DNA from 3 places in the Bradyrhizobium sp. Leo78 genome. Region 1 is predicted to be linked to each of the others. Evidence: predicted binding sites of a transcription regulator. Region 1 holds the regulator's gene; each other region holds the start of a gene.

Evidence for each region. Region 1 encodes LexA, which represses DNA repair genes until DNA is damaged. Its sites were predicted from a motif close to TGTTCNNNNTGTGTTCNG; they were not measured.
Region 2: AC5ZG1_RS10895 (PA0069 family radical SAM protein) is a predicted target of LexA. The motif match lies at 3,378-3,395, and genes of this name have one in related genera.
Region 3: AC5ZG1_RS26870 (single-stranded DNA-binding protein) is a predicted target of LexA. The motif match lies at 2,864-2,881, and genes of this name have one in related genera.

The regions. Positions count from the first base shown of each region.
Region 1 covers NZ_JCAMOT010000014.1:954-7,628, forward strand. Annotated here, with positions in the region: gene AC5ZG1_RS18995 (HAD-IA family hydrolase) at 1-94, shown strand, start outside; gene AC5ZG1_RS19000 (molybdopterin molybdotransferase MoeA) at 104-1,315, shown strand; gene lexA (transcriptional repressor LexA) at 1,517-2,218, shown strand; gene AC5ZG1_RS19010 (hypothetical protein) at 2,512-2,937, shown strand; gene AC5ZG1_RS19015 (hypothetical protein) at 3,078-3,299, shown strand; gene AC5ZG1_RS19020 (ComEC/Rec2 family competence protein) at 3,309-5,597, opposite strand; gene AC5ZG1_RS19025 (MFS transporter) at 5,998-6,675, shown strand, end outside.
Region 2 covers NZ_JCAMOT010000006.1:307,294-313,968, forward strand. Annotated here, with positions in the region: gene AC5ZG1_RS10885 (glycosyltransferase family 39 protein) at 1-1,283, opposite strand, end outside; gene rnhB (ribonuclease HII) at 1,372-2,115, opposite strand; gene AC5ZG1_RS10895 (PA0069 family radical SAM protein) at 2,193-3,356, opposite strand; gene AC5ZG1_RS10900 (glycosyltransferase) at 3,519-4,100, shown strand; gene AC5ZG1_RS10905 (bifunctional helix-turn-helix transcriptional regulator/GNAT family N-acetyltransferase) at 4,302-5,225, shown strand; gene AC5ZG1_RS10910 (RSP_7527 family protein) at 5,228-5,374, shown strand; gene moaB (molybdenum cofactor biosynthesis protein B) at 5,527-6,090, opposite strand; gene ypfJ (KPN_02809 family neutral zinc metallopeptidase) at 6,110-6,675, opposite strand, start outside.
Region 3 covers NZ_JCAMOT010000024.1:28,484-35,158, forward strand. Annotated here, with positions in the region: gene gyrA (DNA gyrase subunit A) at 1-1,781, opposite strand, end outside; gene AC5ZG1_RS26870 (single-stranded DNA-binding protein) at 2,197-2,694, opposite strand; gene AC5ZG1_RS26875 (outer membrane protein) at 3,146-3,901, shown strand; gene uvrA (excinuclease ABC subunit UvrA) at 4,210-6,675, shown strand, end outside.

The sequences.
Region 1 (6,675 bases):
GAACATTCGCGGCGCACGGGCGATAGGTCTCACGGCCATTCACGTCACATCGCCGGATGATGTGACGAACGCGCTTGTCGCGCTCGGAATTTAGGAGTTGCCCGTGGCACTGATGCCGGTCGCCGATGCGCTTGCCGCGGTCCTCGCCGGCGCGGAACCATTGCCGGAAGAGATGGTCGCGCTCGATGCCGCCTATCACCGCACGCTTGCCCGTGACGTCGCGGCAAAACGTACTCAGCCGCCACTCGCGATGTCGGCGATGGATGGCTATGCGGTGCGATCCGCCGACGCCGCCGACTTGAGCGCGCGGCTGAAGGTGATCGGCGAAGTCGCCGCGGGCCGGCCGTTCGGTCGGGAACTTGGTCCGCGGGAAGCGGCACGGATCTTCACCGGAGGCGTCATTCCCGCCGGCGCCGATGCGGTCGTGATCCAGGAGGACGCCCAGGTCGATGGCGATCACATCACCATCACCGAGGCCGCTGTCGCCGGGCGGCATATCCGGCCCGCCGGCGTCGATTTCCGCGAGGGTGACGTGCTGCTCAGGCGCGGAAGCCGGCTGACCGACCGCGCGCTGTCGCTGGCGGCGTCGATGAACTATCCGGAACTCCCCGTGCGGCGCCGACCCAAGGTCGCCGTGCTCGCGACCGGCGACGAACTCGTGATGCCGGGCACCTCTCCGGGTCCAGGCCAGATCGTCTATTCCAACGGCTATGCGCTGCGGGCGATGGCGCGTGCGGAAGGCGCTGAAGCGATCGATCTGGGGGTCGCCGCCGACACGGTTGCCGCCACCACTGACGGCATCCGCCGCGCGCATGCCGCGGGCGCCGACATCCTCATCACCACCGGCGGCGCCTCGGTCGGCGACCATGACCTCGTGAAGCCGTCGCTTGAGGCCGAGGGCGTGACCATGGCGTTCTGGAAGATCGCGATGCGGCCGGGCAAGCCGATGATGCATGGCCGGCTCGGCGCGATGCGAGTGATCGGCCTGCCCGGCAATCCGGTGTCGTCCTATGTCTGCGCCTATCTGTTCCTGGTGCCGTTGATTCGGGCCCTGCTCGGCCGCTCGGCGATTCATCACGTGACGGAAAGCGCCCTGCTCGGCCGCGATCTCGCCGCCAACGATCAGCGCGAAGATTATCTTCGTGCGCTACTCGAAGAGCGCGACGACGGCACGCTGATCGCAACGCCGGTCACCAAGCAAGACAGTTCGCTGCTTGGGAATCTCACTGCGGCGCAGGCACTTGTGATCCGTCCGCCATTCGCGCCAGCCGCAGCAAAAGGCGCGCCTTGCGACATCCTCCGATTGCCTGAATGACGCGGCGACCAGCATCTACCGGAGCATCTCTGATCGCGTTCACCAGAAATTAAGTGGTTGCGGAACACATATCGAACATATAGTGTCCGTTCATGATTTGTTTCGAAACTCGCTGTCTACGAATGGGAGTGCGTGACTCCCGAGATCAGCTCTTCTCAAGTCTCGGATCGAACGACGCTACCAACCGGGGGAATGCTCGCGATGCTTACGCGCAAACAGTATGAACTTCTGCGTTTCATCAACGAACGGCTGAAAGAGGCCGGCGTGCCTCCTTCCTTCGACGAGATGAAGGACGCGCTCGACCTGCGCTCGAAGTCCGGCATCCACCGCCTGATCACGGCGCTGGAGGAACGGGGCTTCATCCGCCGCCTGCCGAACCGCGCCCGCGCGATCGAGGTGATCAAACTGCCTGAGCTCTCCGCTGCCGGCAACGGCCGCCGCGGCTTCACGCCGAGCGTCATCGAGGGCACGCTCGGCAAGCGCACGACCAGCGCGGCCGTGGCCGAAGACGATGGCAACCGTCCCGTCGCCGTTCCCGTGATGGGCCGGATCGCGGCGGGTACGCCGATCGAGGCGCTGCAGACCCGCAGCCACACCATCAGCGTGCCGCCCGACATGCTCGGCTCCGGCGAGCATTATGCGCTCGAGGTGCGCGGCGATTCCATGGTCGAGGCCGGCATCCTCGACGGCGACATGGCGCTGATCCAGCGTAACGACACCGCCAACACCGGCGACATCGTGGTGGCGCTGATCGATGAGGAGGAAGCGACGCTGAAGCGCTTCCGTCGCCGCGGCGCGTCAATCGCGCTTGAGCCTGCCAATGCGGCCTACGAAGTCCGCATCCTGCCGCCGAACCGGGTGCGGATCCAGGGCAAGCTGATCGGGCTTTATCGCAAGTACTGAGCCGACGAGGACGCAGCAGCTCGTCTGGTACTTTGGTGGGTGATCTGCCCTCAAGGACACTGACAAGAACGATTTAGAGTGATTAGAATAAGAGCCCCGGTAAGTTCGCCGGGGCACTCTCGATGCAAGGAGATGTGCGGCAGCGCCTCCTATCGTGTTTGTGAACGGCTAGAGGGCGCGGGCCGTACAAATGCCAAGAACGGAGCAGAGGCTTATAAGTTATCGTCCACTCTGATAGAGGCCTGCGCCTCTTCCCAGGCACGGGTCGGCTATCTCGAATGAGGAGCAATCCGATGTGTGACTATAGCCTGCATGCCGTGGCGACGCGTCCCGCCCAAGTTGGAGAGACGCTTATCACCACCACCTTCCGCGGCACTTCGACCCGCGGCTTCGCTTCGGAAAGCGATCCGACGGTCGCAGTCTGCATGCTTCCCGGAACCGAACTCGCGTTCGCCGATAACGTCCGCTACGACAATCGCTGGATCTGGACCAAGACGACCGGCTTCCGTGTCGGCAAGTTCAACCAGATCGATGCGCATATTCGGGATCGTCATCACGACGCGATCGAATTCCCCGATGGCAGCCATGTGCTGGTGACCCAGCTCTGCGAAGGGCAGCGGGCGACCGTGCTGCAATTGCCAGTGACGCATCATGTTGCAGAGCCGGCACCGAAGGCGGTCGACCAGCGCCCCGCGCCGAACCCGCTGTTCATCGGCTGAGAGCTTCGGGCAGCGTGCGCCGCCGGTCTCGGCCGGCGGGACGTTGCCGCGGGTGAAAAACAAAGTATTTCGAGCGGCCCCGGAGGCCATCCGGGGGCGCATGCGGTTTTTTGTTGAACTACTCGCAAGGGGCATGATCGGTGGTCACCAAGATCACATGGCAAAAAGCCGGACGGGTGGCCCAGCCCGGCCGATACATGTTCAGGTTCGGCTGGCTCACCGTCGCAGCGGAAGATCTCGCGATCTGGGAGCGATTTCCGGATGCGAGCTTCACGCTCGTGCAAGTGCCGTCGCATTCGGGCGGTCCGGACGAATTTCGGCTCGGCGCCTTCGAGCTGCCGGCCAGCGCCGGTGGAGATTGACGGGGGCGCTCAGTCTTCCGGCTGCAGGTCGGACTCGGACGGGGTCGCATCGATGGCGCGCGGCGCGGGTGCCCCTTGGATCCGGATCGTGGTCTCGGGTTCGCCTTCGCCTGACACCGCAGGCGACCACGGCCGGTCGAGGCCGGCGGGCTTGACCGCATCGATGACGAAGTCGTTCCGGTTCCGCCGCAGCGCCAGCCCGCCCTGCCGCCGCAGCCGCTCGGCATCGATGACCGCCGCCGCACAGCCTTGTGGCACCGGCCGTGCGGTCACGATCAGCACCGCCCGTTCGCAATCGTCCGCGAGCGCCTCGGATCGCCGCGTGAGCGCAACGAACGCGCCACCGGCCACAGAGGTCACGCAGCCGCTCTCATCGCAGGACACGCCCTCCGTGAGCGACGGGTCGCTTGCAGTGCGGGCATCGGCATCCGCGGCAAGCCACTCCTTGGCGAGAAACGCGTCCTTCGCGGTCCGCATCAGGTGCAACCGCCCGTCACCGCCGCGGACGGCGACATTGCGGCCGTCGCCGGAAATCAGGATGTCGGGTTGCGGCGCCCTCACCGCCCAGACCACCGCAATGAGAAGCACCGCCGCGCCGGCGAAGCGCAGCGGCGTGCGCAACAGCCCGAGCAGGATGACGCCCAGGCTCGCGGCGATCAGCGGGCCGATCCCGAACGCACTGACGTGGCCGACTGCGCCCGGCAGCGCGGCGACCCATTGCGCAACCACGATCATCCAGTCGATGCCGCTGCCCATGATCGCCCAGAACACGCCGTCGAAACCGAACGGCATCGCCAGCAAGCCGAGGAGCCCGGCCGGCATCACCAGCGCCGACACCACCGGCATCGCCGCCAGATTGGCAAGCACGCCGAAGGGCGCCACCCGATGGAAGTGAAAGGCGGCATAGGGCGTGGTCGCCAGCCCCGCTACCAGCGAGGCCAGCAGCAGCATCGCAATCTCGCGCCCGCCCCACAGCGCGATCCGCGCGGTCGCGGAATGATCGGGCGCGGCAAACAGATGCGGCATGCCAATCTGCACCAGCGCCACCAGCCCGAGGGTGGCCGCAAACGACATTTGAAAGCTCGGATGAACCAGCGCTTCCGGTGCGATCGCGAGCACGATCATGGCCGCGACGGCGAGCGTCCGGAACGTCACCGCGCGGCGGTCGACCATGACGGCGATCAGCACCACTGCCGTCATGAAGAACGATCTCTGGGTCGCGACCTCCGCTCCCGACAGCAGCAGATAGAAGGCGGCAGCGACCAGCGCCGCGGCGGCGGACCATTTCTTGATCGGAAAGCCTACAGTGAGCACCGGGAACAGTGCGAGCAAGGCGCGGACTGCGAAGAAGACCACGCCCGCGACCACCGCCATGTGATAGCCCGAGATCGAGAGCACGTGGCCGAGCCCCGAGATGAACATCGCATCATTCACCGGCTCGGAGATCGCATCGCGCCGGCCGGTCAGGAGTGCGGTCGCGATCGCGCGATTGTCGCCTTCGAGCACGTTGCGGATCCGCGCATCGATCGCATCGCGCATGCCTTGCATGAACGCCGCATAGCGCAGCGCAAATCCGCGGCCTTCCGGCGACGCCGTCGTCTTGATCGCGCCGAGTACGAAACCGGAGGCGCCGATGCCCTGGAAATAGAGATCGCGGCTGAAATCGTAGCTGCCGGGCCGTAAGGGAGCGAGCGGCGGCTGCAGCCGTGCCTTCAATTCGACGAAGCTGCCGACGTCAGGGGCAGTGCCCTTCTTCACCGACAGCCTGACACGCTCGAGCTTCGGCGCGCCGCGCTGGCTTTCGATGCTCGCGACGCGCAGCACGAAACGGTCGGTACGCTCGCGGATGTCACGTGTCTCGACAAATCCGGTGAGCGACACCGAAAACATCGGCCGCGCCAGCACGCCATGTGCGACCCGCGCGGTGCGCCAGGTGGCAACCGCAAAACCCGCCGCAACGGCGGCAATGATGACGGCGGCAGCGAACGCCTGCCGCCGCCTGAGCAGGAACGCGACAGCGCATAGCGCGATGGCGACGATGGCCGCGACCGACAGCACTGGCTCATGGTCGGCGGCGAAGTAAAGCGCGATGCCGCAGCCGAACGCGACCGGCACCCAGGGCAGAAGCCGTCCGGCGCCCGCTTCCGCCCGGACCCACTGGCGCAACGTCTCGACGATTGGCGGCCAGGCGCCGACGCCGATCGGGGCATAACCACCCGCCGGCGCCACCGCCTCGCGGGGCGGCCAGGTGCCGGCATAGCCGCGCCTGCCGCCCGGCGTCCTGCCCTCGTCCGACATCCTGCGCCCTGGAGTATTCCTGCTTCAACAAAGCTACCGGAACCGGGTATCCGCGGGATAGCGGAACAGATGCGGAATACGGAGGAAAGAACGCCCTGCCGGCGCGTTTCCGATCTTAGCGCTCCAAGCCCGATTGAGCCGAAAGTCTCATAAGGCCACAGTCCCATTGAGGATTAGACTACTCTCACGCCTCCACCCGGACAGATGGGAAAGAGGCAGTGGTGGCTCGCGGTTCGAAGACCGCTGGAGCCCTTCTCAGGTGGTTCAAGGCTTCCCTGAGACCGGCGTTGCGGACGCAACTCGCAAATCAGGCCTGTAGCGTCACGCATCACGCGCACTCCGCGAGCGAACAGAGCGCTGAAAAACGCGAGGAGAAGCCTTTGAACCGAAGGAGCAGCACATGGCAATTCAAGTACCGAGCGATTTTCGCCGGGTGATCGTTGCCGCGTCGGTCGGAAACATCATCGAATGGTATGACTTCTATATCTTTGGCAGCCTGGCCGCCGTTCTGTCGGTCAAGTTCTTCGAACAATCCCACCCCGTCGCAGCCCTGCTGAGCACGATCGCCCTGTTCACTGCAGGATTCCTGATCCGTCCGCTCGGAGCATTCCTCTTCGGATGGATGGGCGACCGGGTCGGCCGCAAGTACACGTTCCTCATCACGCTCACCGGAATGGGACTGGGAACGGGCGCGATCGGCCTGATCCCGACTTACCAGTCGATCGGTCTCACCGCCGCGTTCGTGCTGTTCGGGCTGCGCATGATCCAGGGCCTGTGCCTGGGTGGCGAGTATGGCGGCGCCATCACCTATGTGGCCGAGCATGTGCCCGACGACAGACGCGGCTACTACACAGGCTGGCTCCAGACCTCGCCGACGCTCGGGATCGTGGTGTCGCTGGCCGTGATCATTCTGACCCGGATCTATTTTGGCGATCAGGCCTTCAACGAATGGGGATGGCGCGTTCCGTTCCTGCTGTCATTCCTGCTGGTGGCCATCGCCATCTACATCCGCCTCCAGCTCCAGGAGACGCCGATCTTCCAGGAGATCAAGGCCCGCGGGCAGATGACCAGGAATCCC
Region 2 (6,675 bases), on a different contig from region 1:
TCGAGCAACAGATGCGGGCGCTGCGGGTCCATCGCGATCAGGCGCGCCAGTTCGGGATCGCCGGCCACCGCGCGCAACCGCTGGTTGGTGCGCCGCTCAAAACTATCGGCGAAGAAATGCCCGATCGAGGCCGCCGGCATGGAAGTCCTCACTTCGGCTGTGCCTGTCCAGGGCACGAACAGCGTCGCAGCGACGACGGCCAAGGCCGGCGCGGCAATCGCCGCCGCCCAGGCCGAGCGCAACAGCCGCTGGCGGTAGAGGTGGATAAGATCGCCGGCGTTGACGATCACGGCCAGCCCTGACAGCAGCAACGCGACGCCGGCGCCGCCGACCACGTGGTCGAGACGGAACAGGCCGGCGAGCAGGCTGCCAATCAGCGCCGGCGCGAAGGCGAAGAAATAGACGAACTGCCGTCCCAGGGGATCGAGCGGCGGCCGGCCGATGATCGGCGCCTGCTCCGGCTTGCGGGCGAACCAGGGAGAATTGACGACGAGGAGCAGCGCGATGCCGGCCATCGACACCACCAAGCCGCCGAGCAGGACCCCGGAGCGCGTCACCCGCGCGCGCAAATCCGCGACATCAGGCAGCGGTGGCAGCGTCACAACATCCGAGCGCATCAGCCAGATCAAGTAAGGCAGCGCGAGCACGATCACCACGAGCAGCGCAAACAGCGGATCAAGCGAGGCCAGCGTGCGGCGTCCGCGCGCAGTCGCCAGCGCAAAGGCCAGGACCAGCAGGATCATCCCGATCGCCACCGGTGTCGTCAGCAGCAACAGGCCGCAATCGATCGACCACGCGAACCAGGCGCTGCGCCGGTTCTGGCCGAACAATTGCCAGGAATGCAGCAGCAACAGCGCCCAGAGCGGCCGCGCCAGCACCAGCGGGCCGAACTCGAGGCCGGGCGAAGAGAACGCAGTGACCGTCATCGTGAGCAGCACGGCGAGGACCGCCTGCTGTCCGCCGATGATGGCGCGGCCAAGGTGATAGAGGCTCACGAAGGTCGCGATTGCGCAAATCTGCGCCAACAGATAGATGCCGAAGACGTGATTGCCGGCGGCGCGGAACGCGATGTCGGCGAGCCAGAAGGCGAGCGGCGGGCCGAGATCGGTGCCGACCTGGTATTCGCGGCCGAAGGCGAGCACGGTCGCGACATCGCCGGGCGGGCTGCGATAGATCAACAGCGGCACCAGCAGCCACAGCGCGGCCTGCGCCAGCACCACGATCCAGACCACGAGCCGCGGCCGGGCGCGGATCAGTTCGACGACCAGGGAGGTGAAACGCATGCGCCCAAAATGCCCAGAACCAGCCTCGAATGCGGCTTCAATCGATCCGGAGGTTTGATAAAGGGCCGCAGCGATGGAGGCAACGGGGCTAGGCAGCCGTCGCCTCGGCCTCGATGGTCGGGTCCACCGTGAAGAGATCGGGCTCGATCGTTTCCGGAAAATGCTTCTGCCGCGCGGCGATCACGGGCGCGAAGAAGCTGCGGTGATGCGCGCTCGGGCCCAGGCGATCCAGCGCCTGCAGATGTTCCGGCACCGCATAGCCCTTGTGCTGTTCAAAGCCATAACCGGGACAATCCAGCGCCAGCGCGCACATCAGCCGATCCCGCGTCACCTTGGCGATGATGGAAGCGGCTGCGATCGACATCACGATGCCGTCACCGCCGATCACGGCCTCACAGTCGCAAGTCACGGCGACCTTGTCGCGGCCGTCGACGAAGACATGCTTGGGTGCCTCCGGCAGCGCCTGCACGGCGCGCGCCAACGCCCAGAGCGAGGCGCGCAGGATATTGTCGCGATCGATTCGCGCCGGCGAAGCGAAAGCCACCGCAAACGCCGACGTCGCGCAGATCTGCTCAAACAGCTCTTCGCGCCGTTCTGCCGTCAGCCGCTTCGAATCGTCGATGCCTTTCGGGATCCGCTTCGGGTCGAGCACCACGGCCGCGGCCACCACGGGACCTGCCAGCGGGCCACGTCCGGCCTCGTCGCAGCCGGCAATCGGCCACACCCCGCGCTTGATCAGCGCGCGCTCGCGCCGAAAGCTCGGCGGCGTCACCGCGATCACGCCCTTTGCCGGTTTGACCGGCTTTTTCTTCTCAGACTTGTCCCGACTCATGGGCGCGACTGTGCTGAAGCAGCCGCCGCCGCGCAACCGGGAACCCGGCCCTCGTCCCCATTATTCAATGGAGGTGTTCAGAATAGGCTCAATTGCTCGCCGCTCTGCTTGGGCTTGACGAAATGGTCGGTCGTCAGCTTCGAGCGGCGCTTGTTCAGGCCGAGCTTCTCGCAGGCGATCTCGAACCTGCGGCCGATCATCCAGGCCATCGGCCCGGTGCCCTTCATCCGCGTCCCCCACTGCGAGTCGTAGTCGCGCCCGCCGCGCATATCGCGGATCAGGGTGAAGACGTGACGGTAGCGATCCGGGTAGTTCGCGAGCAGCCATTCCCGGAACAGGTCGCGCACTTCCAGCGGCAGCCGCAGCAGCACGTAACTTGCTTCCTTGGCGCCGGCATGCGCCGCCGCATCGAGGATGCGCTCGATCTCCGAATCGTTCAGCGCGGGGATCACGGGCGCCACCATTACGGTGGTGGGGATGCCGGCATCCGAAAGTCGCTTGATCGCCTCCAGCCGCTTCGGCGGCGTCGAGGCGCGGGGCTCCATGGTGCGCGCCAATTTGGCATCGAGCGTCGTCACCGACAGCGCGACCTTGACCAGGTTGCGCTTCGCCATCCGCTGCAGGATGTCGATGTCGCGCACGACCAGCGCCGATTTGGTGACGATGCCGACCGGATGGCCGGCGCGCTCCAGGGTTTCGAGGATGCCGCGCATGATCTTGTGTTCGCGCTCGATCGGCTGGTACGGATCGGTGTTGGTACCGATCGCGATCATGCGCGGCTCATAGCCCGGCGCGGCGAGCTCCTTCTCGAGCAGCGCCGGCGCATCAGGTTTTGCCAAAAGCTTCGATTCGAAATCCAGTCCTGGCGACAGGCCGAGATAGGCATGGGTTGGCCGCGCGAAGCAGTAGACGCAGCCATGCTCGCAACCTCGGTACGGATTGATCGAGCGGTCGAAGCCGATATCGGGCGAGTCGTTGCGCGCGATCACCTTGCGCGAGGTGTCGAGCGAGACAGTGGTCTTGAACGGCGGCAGGTCTTCCAGGCTCTGCCAGCCGTCGTCGAACGTAACGCGCGCCTCGGCCTCGTAACGGCCGCTGGCATTGGATTGCGCGCCGCGGCCGCGCCGCCGTTCGCGCTCGATCGCGACCGCGAGTTCGGGAAACGCGGAGGGCGCACCCGCCGGTGTGGAGGGCGCCGTCACCGGCGGGTGCTTGAGGGCATGAGAGGATGCTCGGCTCATGCTCTGAAGCTAGCACGTCGTAAGAACAAATCAAGAACACATTCGCGAAATTCCACAGAGGCGCTGCCGCAAAAAACTGCACCCTTACGGCTGTTTTGATTGTGACAAGGTGATAACAATTTTGAGCTTTCCACCTGTTTTGAGCCAACGAAGCCGCTGTTGATGCTGAGCGTGATTATTCCGACTGAAGGCGACGAGCGGACCGCGGTCGCGACTCTTGCGGCGCTGGTTCCGGGCGCCGCGGCCGGGGTCGTGAAAGAGGTACTGCTGGTCGATCGCGCCAAGGACGGCGCCAAGACCGACGTGATCGAGCGCGTCGCCGATGTCGCCGGCTGCCGCTTCATGGCCTTCGACGGCAGTCGCGCCGCAGCGCTGGCGGCCGGCGCCCGTCAGGCGCGCTCGCCCTGGCTGATGTTCCTGCATGCCGGCGCCGTACTCGACAGCGGCTGGATCGAGGAGACCGCCCAGTTCATCCAGGGCGTCGCGATGAGCGGCCGGCCGCGCGCCGGCATCTTCCGCTACGCCCGCTCGCCCTATGCCGACGCACGCCTGCGCGACAGCTTCAAGTTCGTCGCCCGCATGCTGACCGGCCCGACTGCCGAACAGGGCCTCCTGATCGCGCGCGATCACTATGAGCAGCTCGGCGGCTACCGCCCGGATGCCCCCCGCTCCGAGGCGCGACTATTGCGGCAGCTCGGCCGCTCCTCCCGCACCATGCTGCGCAGCCGGATCATCGTGGCGTAGTTCCTTACGCTTCCCTAGTCATTCCGGGATGCGCCAAAGGCGCAGGCCCGGGATCCATCGGGCCGCAAGCCAAGTGGGTAAATGGATTCTCTGATGTGCAATTGCACATCAGAGCTCGCGCTTCGCGCGCCGGAACGACAGCGCCTGATACTTGCCAAAGTCAAATAATTATTTGACAATGGCAACTATTGAGGTGCCCCTATGTCAGAGCCGGATTCCGAAACCCAAATCGCCGCGGTGCGGGCGTTCAATCGCTTCTACACCCGCAAGCTCGGCGTCCTCGACCAGCATTTATTGAAAAGCCCGTTCTCGCTCAGCGAGGCGCGGGTGCTTTATGAGCTGGCCCATCGCGAGGAGATATCGGCAAAGGAGATCGGGACCGAGCTCGGGCTCGATCCCGGCTATCTCAGCCGCATCCTGCAGAAATTCGACGAGGACGGGCTTTTGACCCGACGCCCGCTCGCCTCCGACCGCCGGCAATACCAGCTCGGCCTCACCGCAAAGGGGCGGCAGACCTTTACCAGGATCAACCGCACCTCGCATGACGAGGTGGCGGCGATGCTGACACGGCTTCAGCCGGACGATCGCGTCCGCCTGACCGGAGCAATGGGCACGATCGAGCGGCTGCTCGGCGAGACCCAGCCGTCGCGCGCGGTGCTGCGCGATCCGCGGCCAGGCGATATGGGCTGGGTGGCGCAGAGCCATGGCGCGCTCTACGCCAGCGAATACGGCTTCGATTCATCCTTCGAGGCGCTGGTCGCCGAGATCGTCGCAAAATTCCTGACCTCGTTCGACGCCTCGCGCGAACGCTGCTGGATCGCCGATCTCGAAGGTGCGCCGGTCGGCTCGGTGTTCCTGGTCAGGCATTCCGACGACATCGCCAAGCTCAGGCTGCTCTTGATCGACCCTGCCGGACGCGGCCAGGGGCTCGGCAAGCGGCTGGTTGGCGAATGCATCAGCTTCGCCAGGGCCTGCGGCTACCGCAAGATCACACTCTGGACCCAGAGCATCCTGATCGCCGCGCGAAAGATCTACCAGGACGCAGGCTTCGTGCTGGTGAAAAGCGAGCCGCATCGCAGCTTTGGGCAGGACCTCGTCGGCGAAACCTGGGAGCGGGCGCTGTGAAGTTGACGCGCCGCGATCCCGCGCGGCGCATCACGCCGGAGCTGCTTGCCTTCTATATCAAGCGAGCGCACGCGCTTCGTGCCGAGGCTTATCGCGATATGATGCGCGCGTCGTGGGATTGGCTGATGAAGGTCATTCACAAGCGTTGATGTTGCCACCAGCGTCATTCCGGGGCGCGCGTCAGCGCGAACCCGGAATCCATTTTGCCGCCTGCGCAACCGGCTCAATGGATTCTCTGATGTGCAATTGCACATCATAGCTCGCGACTTCGTCGCGCCCCGGAATGACGGCCGTGGTGAACCTAAACAGTTGCGCCTTGCGCCTTCGGCCGGCGCAAATGCTCATCCAGCCGCGGCATGATCTCGACGAAATTGCAGGGGCGCGTGCGGTAGTCGAGCTGCGCCGCCAGAATCCCGTCCCAGCCATCGCGGCAGGCGCCGGGCGAGCCGGGCAGGCAGAAGATGTAGGTCGCGCCCGCAACGCCTGCGGTGGCGCGGCTCTGGATCGTCGAGACGCCGATCTTGGCGTGGCTCAGCATGTGGAAGGCGATCGAGAAACCGTCCATCCGTTTCTCGAACAGCGGCTCGATCGCTTCCGGCGTCACATCCCGGCCGGTGAAGCCGGTGCCGCCAGTGGTGATGATCGCATCGACGCCGGCGTCAGCGATCCAGCGCGCCACGACCGTGCGGATCGCCTCGACGTCGTCGGTGACGATCTCGCGCGCCGCAAGCTTGTGGCCGGCGGCCGTGATGCGATCGGCCAGAGTCGTTCCGGACTTGTCGTCGGCGAGCGTCCTTGTGTCCGATATCGTCAGCACCGCGATGTTGAGCGGAATGAACGGCTTTGTTTCATCTGTGGAGGCCATGACAATCGCTATCCAAATCTCACAGCGCCCCTTGGCCAAAGGTGTTGCAGGCCGACACCGTGCCTTGCTGGTAGCCGGTCATGAACCATTGCCGCCGCTGCTGCGCCGAGCCGTGGGTGAAGGAGTCCGGCACCACCCTGCCCGTCGCCTGGCGCTGCAGCGTATCGTCGCCGATCGCGGTTGCCGTCTTGAGCGCCGCGTCGATGTCGCCGGCTTCGAGGAAGCCCGGCCGCTTCTTCTCCTCGCGGTTGACCCAGACGCCGGAGAGGCAGTCGGCCTGCAGCTCGACCTTCACCTGCAGCGCATTGGCCTCGGCCTTGCTGTCGGCTGCCTGTTGCAGCCGCGTCACGCGTGGGATGATGCCGAGCAGGTTCTGCACGTGATGGCCCGCCTCATGGGCGATGATATAGGCCGCGGTGAACTGGCAGGCGCTGCCCGAGCAGCCACGGAACCGCGTCTCGACCTCGCGGAAGAAGGCGGTGTCGAGATAGATGGTCTTATCCGGCGGGCAGTAGAACGGTCCCATCGCCGACTGCGCCATGCCGCAGCGGCCGCCATTGGTGGCGTTGCGGAACAAGACGATCT
Region 3 (6,675 bases), on a different contig from region 1:
AAGAACAGGACCGGCGTGTGGGTGGAGGCCACGAACACGCGGCTGACGAAATCCTCGTCGCGGGTCTGCATGCCGGCCCGGCCCTTGCCGCCGCGGCGCTGGGCGCGATAGGTCGACAGCGGCACGCGCTTGACGTAGCCGGCGTGCGACACGGTCACCACCATGTCTTCGCGCTGGATCAGATCCTCGTCCTCGACCTCGCCTTCCTGCTCGACGATAACAGTCCTGCGCGGGGTGGCGAACTCGGCCTTCACCTCGGCAAGCTCGGTCTTGACGATCGCCTGCACCCGGGCGCGCGAGCGCAGGATGTCGAGATAGTCGGAGATCTCGGCGGCGAGCTTGGTGAGTTCCTCGCCGATCTCGTCGCGGCCGAGCGCGGTGAGGCGCTGCAGCCGGAGGTCGAGGATTTCCCTCGCCTGCTCCAGCGAAAGGCGGATGGTGCCGTCCGGATTGATGCGGTGGCGCGGATCGTCGATCAGCGTGATCATGTCTTCGACGTCCCGCGCCGGCCAATCGCGCGACATCAGCGTTTCGCGCGCGGCCGCCGGATTCGGCGAAGAACGGATGACGCGGATGACCTCGTCGATATTGGCAACCGCGATGGCTAGGCCCACCTGGAGGTGTGCGCGGTCGCGCGCCTTGCCGAGCAGGTATTTGGTTCGCCGGGTCACCACCTGTTCGCGGAAGTTGACGAAGATCGTCAGCAGATCTTTCAGGTTCATCGTCTGCGGACGGCCGGAATCGAGTGCCAGGATGTTGGCCGGGAAGTTGGTCTGCAGCGGCGTGAAGCGGTAGAGCTGATTCAGCACCACGTCCGGCATCGCCTCGCGCTTCAGTTCGATCACGACGCGGAAACCTTCGCGGTCGGATTCGTCGCGCAGGTCGGAAATCCCCTCGATCTTCTTCTCGCGGATCAGCTCGCCGATCCGCTCGACCATGTTCGCCTTGTTAACCTGGTACGGGATCTCCGTGATGATGATCGCCTCGCGATCCTTTCGCAGGGTATCGATCGTGACCTTGCCGCGCATCACGATCGAGCCGCGGCCGAGATGATAGGATGCCCGGATGCCCGCTCGACCGAGGATGATGCCGCCGGTGGGGAAATCCGGCCCCGGAATGATGTTGATGAGGTCGTCGATGGCGAGCGCCGGGTTGTCGATCAGCGCCACACAGGCGTCGACGACCTCGCCGAGATTGTGCGGCGGGATGTTGGTGGCCATACCGACGGCGATGCCGCCCGCGCCATTGACCAGGAGGTTCGGAAACCGCGTCGGCAATACCGACGGCTCTTGCTCGCTGTTGTCGTAGTTGGGCTGGAAGTCGACCGTGTCCTTCTCGATGTCCGCCAGCACAGCCTCTGCCGCCCGCGTCAGGCGTGCTTCGGTGTATCGATAGGCCGCCGGCGGATCACCGTCGACCGAGCCGAAATTGCCTTGGCCGTCGATGAGCGGCACGCGCATCGAAAAATCCTGCGCCATGCGCACCATGGCGTCGTAAATCGACTGGTCGCCGTGCGGGTGATACTTACCGATGACGTCGCCGACCACGCGCGCGGACTTGACGTACTTCTTGTCCGGCGTATGCCCCTGGTCGTACATCGAATACAGGATGCGGCGGTGGACCGGCTTGAGCCCGTCACGCGCATCGGGGAGCGCCCGCGCCACGATCACGCTCATGGCGTAGTCGAGGTAGGACTTCTTCATCTCGTCGAGGATGGAAACGGGACGAATGTCGGAGGGCCCCGACGGCTCGCCGGGCTTGTCGTCTTCAGGTTCTGACAAAGGGGGAATCCGGGTCGGTTCTACTGCAGAATCATATAGCGTATCGGGGGCCCGACCACCACCCCGGAACGGCCTCGGCGACCGGTTTTTCCCTTCGTTTTTTCATAGACTTACGGGGTCGACCGGCGCGCCGCGGGAACACCCCAGCGGCGTGCGGCAAGGCGCCCTCCGAGGTCAGGAAACCGCCCGCGGGCCGTTGGCGGCGCCCGCATCGCCCCGCCCTGTCGGTTAGATCGATTTCCTCAGAATTCACATTAACCGGAGCCACAAGCAACCCGGCCGCGGCACATCAAGCCATATCAATCGCTTGACGCTGATATCCTGCAGTCATTGAAGAGGATAAGTTCGACGCAAGCTGTATCGCGCGAGGGAGATTTTCATCCTCACGCGATCTTTCCGGCAACGTACCGCTCGATCAGAACGGGATATCGTCGTCCATGTCGTTGTTGTTGCGGGCGCCGGCCGGCACGGCGCGGCGTGGCGCGGAACTCGAGGGGCCGCTGACGCCGAAATCGCCGCCACCGCTGCCCATGTCGTCGGAGAAGCTGCCGCCACCGCCGCCCCTGCCGTCCAGCATCGTGAGGTTGGAGTTGAAGCCCTGCAGCACCACTTCGGTCGAATATTTCTCGACCCCGCTCTGATCGGTCCATTTCCGGGTCTGGAGCTGGCCCTCGACGTAAACCTTGGCGCCCTTCTTCAGGTATTGCTCGGCGACCTTGGCGAGCCCTTCATTGAAGATGACGACACGGTGCCACTCGGTCTTTTCCTTGCGCTCGCCGGTGGCCCGGTCGCGCCAGGTCTCGGAGGTCGCGACGCTCAGATTGGCGATCGGACGGCCGTCCTGGGTCCGCCGGATTTCTGGGTCCTTGCCGAGATTGCCCACCAGAATGACCTTATTTACGCTTCCCGCCATCGCCGCTCTCCACTCAATCGCTGGGCCGGCCGGTTACACGGCGGCCACATTCAGTCTTCGCTAACCACATCTTACATTGCTGACGGACCTATACGCTCGCCGACACCGTCGGGCGCAGCCATTCCCCGTCCATTACGCGGTTATCCACATATAGCACCAGCCGCGCCATTGTTCCAGTTTTGTTCCATGCAACTTGACGTAATCGTGGTGACATTGTGGCCTAAATTTGGTGCAGACAGGATGGAACCCGAAATCGACCCTCGGGTTCCATAAAACATCAAGAAAATCATTAACTTATGTTCCCGCTACTTCGCCGGGAAGTGTTGCGTTTCGGCGACGGTATTTCCGGTTGAATCGGAGTATATGCCTAAAACGACGGCGCGGCGCTCGCGTCTTTAATACCGTAACGCTTCGGGACCAAATTGAAGCGAACAAAGGCTGGAGAGCTACGATGAAGAAGTTTTTGCTTGGAACGGTTGCCTTGGTTGCGCTGGCTGCGCCCGCCTCGGCTGCCGATCTTGCCGCGCGCCCTTATGTCAAGGCTCCGCCGGCGCCCGTCGCCGTCGTCTACGACTGGACCGGGTTCTATATCGGCGGCAACGGCGGCTGGGGAACGAGCCGCAACCGCTGGGACGTCCTTGGTTTCAGTGACGGCTCCCATAACGCCGACGGCGGCACTGCTGGTGGTCAGATCGGCTATCGCTGGCAGACCGGAACCTGGGTGTTCGGTGTCGAAGGTCAGGGCAACTGGGCTGACTTCAAGGGCAGCAACGTCAGCCTGCTGACGGGCATCGACACCAACGAGACCAGGGTCGACGCCTTCGGCCTGATCACCGGCCAGATCGGCTATGCTGCCAACAATGTGCTGTTCTACGTCAAGGGCGGCGCGGCCGTGGTCGCCGATCGCTACCGCGTGCGTGACGCCTTCACCGGTTTCCCGATCACCAACGACATCAACGACACCCGCTGGGGAGCCTCGGTTGGCGCTGGCATCGAGTACGGCTTTGCGCCGAACTGGTCGGTCGGCGCCGAGTACAATCACATCTTCCTGGGCAATCGCTCCTACGATTTCATCAACAATGGCTTCGCCGGCCCGGCCGGCAGCCTCTTCGCCACCGAGAATATCAAGCAGGACATCGACCTCGTCACCGTCCGCGTGAACTACAAGTTCGGCCTCGGCGGCGCTCCGATCATCGGACGGTACTGATCTCGCGATCGGATATCAATCTTAAGAAAAGGCCGGCCTTGTGCCGGCCTTTTTGTTTGCGTGTCGTTAGTTCCGAGCCGCTCATCTGCGAAGCTCCGCTTGCGCGAGCCCCTCTTGCTGCCAGCTACTGCCAAAGCTGCACGCAGGAAATGCGATCAGAAACAAATCGTTGATGATTCGTGCTGAGCACTGGAAATCGTCGCCCGTTCTTCCTATGTTCCGGCATCACCCCATCGGCGCCGTGGTAGGGATTTCCGACGACGCGCGCCCATAACGTGGCGCGCTTACAAGCGCCTGGAAATGCCGATATGGATGAAGTGCTCAGGGCGAAGCGCCAACCGACCGCCGGCTCCTCAACGCGTGCCATCACGATCCGCGGCGCGCGGGAGCACAATCTCAAGAACATCGACGTCGAGATTCCCCGCGACAAGCTCGTCGTTTTCACCGGCCTGTCCGGCTCCGGCAAGTCCTCGCTTGCCTTCGATACCATCTATGCCGAGGGCCAGCGCCGCTATGTCGAATCGCTGTCGGCCTATGCCCGCCAGTTCCTGGAGATGATGCAGAAGCCTGATGTCGACCAGATCGACGGCCTCTCGCCCGCCATTTCGATCGAGCAGAAAACCACCTCGAAGAACCCGCGCTCCACCGTCGGCACTGTCACCGAGATCTACGACTACATGCGCCTGCTCTGGGCCCGCGTCGGCGTGCCCTATTCGCCGGCCACGGGATTGCCGATCGAGAGCCAGACCGTCTCGCAGATGGTCGATCGCGTGCTCGCCTTGCCCGAGGGCACTCGCCTCTATCTGCTGGCGCCGGTCGTGCGCGGCCGCAAGGGCGAGTACCGGAAAGAGCTCGCCGAATATCTCAAGAAGGGTTTTCAGCGCGTCAAGATCGACGGCACCTTCCATGAGCTCGCCGAAGCGCCGAGCCTCGACAAGAAGTTTCCGCACGACATCGACGTCGTCGTCGACCGCATCGTGGTGCGCCCCGACATCGGTCAGCGTCTCGCGGAGAGCTTTGAGACCGCGCTCAAGCTTGCCGAGGGCCTTGCGGTGATCGAATTCGCCGACGCCCCGGCGGCAGCTCCCGCCGAAGAAAAGAAGAAGACCGCAAAGATCCACGACAAGAGCGGACCGGAACGCATCCTGTTCTCGGAAAAGTTCGCCTGCCCGGTCTCCGGCTTCACCATCCCCGAGATCGAGCCGCGGCTGTTCTCGTTCAACAATCCCTATGGCGCCTGCCCCGCCTGCGGCGGCCTCGGCATCGAGCAGCATGTCGACGAGGACCTCGTCATTCCCGACAAGGATCTGTCCCTGCGCAAGGGCGCGATCGCGCCGTGGGCCAAGTCCTCCTCGCCCTATTACCTGCAGACGCTGACCGCGCTCGGCAAGCACTACAAGTTCACGCTCGACACCAAGTGGAAGGACCTGGCGAAGAAGACGCAGAACGCCATCCTGCACGGCTCCGGCGACGACGAGATCAAGTTCTCCTATGAGGACGGCGTCCGCTCCTACGACACCAAGAAGCCGTTCGAGGGCGTGATCACCAACATCAACCGCCGCTACCGCGAGACCGAGAGCGAGTGGGCGCGCGAGGAGCTGGCGAAATATTTCACCGACATTCCTTGCGCCGCCTGCAGTGGCTATCGCCTCAAGCCGGAAGCGCTGTGCGTCAAGATCGGCGGCAAGCATATCGGCGAGATCGCCGACCTGTCGGTGAAGCGCGCCGGCGAGTGGTTCGAGACCGTGCCGGAAGCGCTGAACACGCAGCAGAACGAGATCGCCGCGCGCGTGCTGAAGGAAATCCGCGAGCGACTGACCTTCCTGCTCGACGTCGGCCTCAACTATCTCACGCTGTCCCGCTCCTCCGGCACATTGTCCGGCGGCGAAAGCCAGCGCATCCGACTCGCGTCCCAGATCGGCTCGGGGCTGACAGGCGTGCTCTATGTGCTGGACGAGCCCTCGATCGGCCTGCACCAGCGCGACAATGCGCGGCTCCTGGATACGCTGAAGCGGCTGCGCGACCTCGGCAACACCGTGGTCGTGGTCGAACATGACGAGGACGCCATTCGCCTCGCCGACTACGTGCTCGACATCGGCCCCGGCGCCGGCATGCATGGCGGGCATATCGTCGCGCAAGGCACGCCCGCCGAGATCATGCGCAATCCGAAATCGCTGACCGGCAAATATCTCACCGGCGAGCTTTCGGTGCCGATCTCCGACCGGCGGCCGCCAAACCATCGCCGCACCATCAAGGTCGTCAACGCCCGCGGCAACAACCTGAAGAACGTCACGGCGGAGATTCCGCTGGGGCTGTTCACCTGCATCACCGGCGTCTCCGGCGGCGGCAAGTCGACGCTCCTGATCGACACGCTCTACAAGGCGATCGCGCGCAAGCTCAACAATGCCAGCGAAGCCGCCGCGCCGCACGACCGCATCGAGGGCTTGGAGCATATCGACAAGATCATCGACATCGACCAGTCGCCGATCGGCCGCACCCCGCGCTCGAACCCCGCGACCTATACCGGCGCCTTCACGCCGATCCGCGAATGGTTCGCCGGCCTGCCCGAGGCCAAGGCACGCGGCTACGAGCCCGGCCGCTTCTCCTTCAACGTCAAGGGCGGCCGCTGCGAGGCCTGCCAGGGCGACGGCGTCATCAAGATCGAGATGCACTTCCTGCCGGACGTCTACGTCACCTGCGATGTCTGCAAAGGCAAGCGCTACAACCGCGAGACGCTGGAGGTGCTGTTCAAGGGCAAGTCGATCGCCGACGTG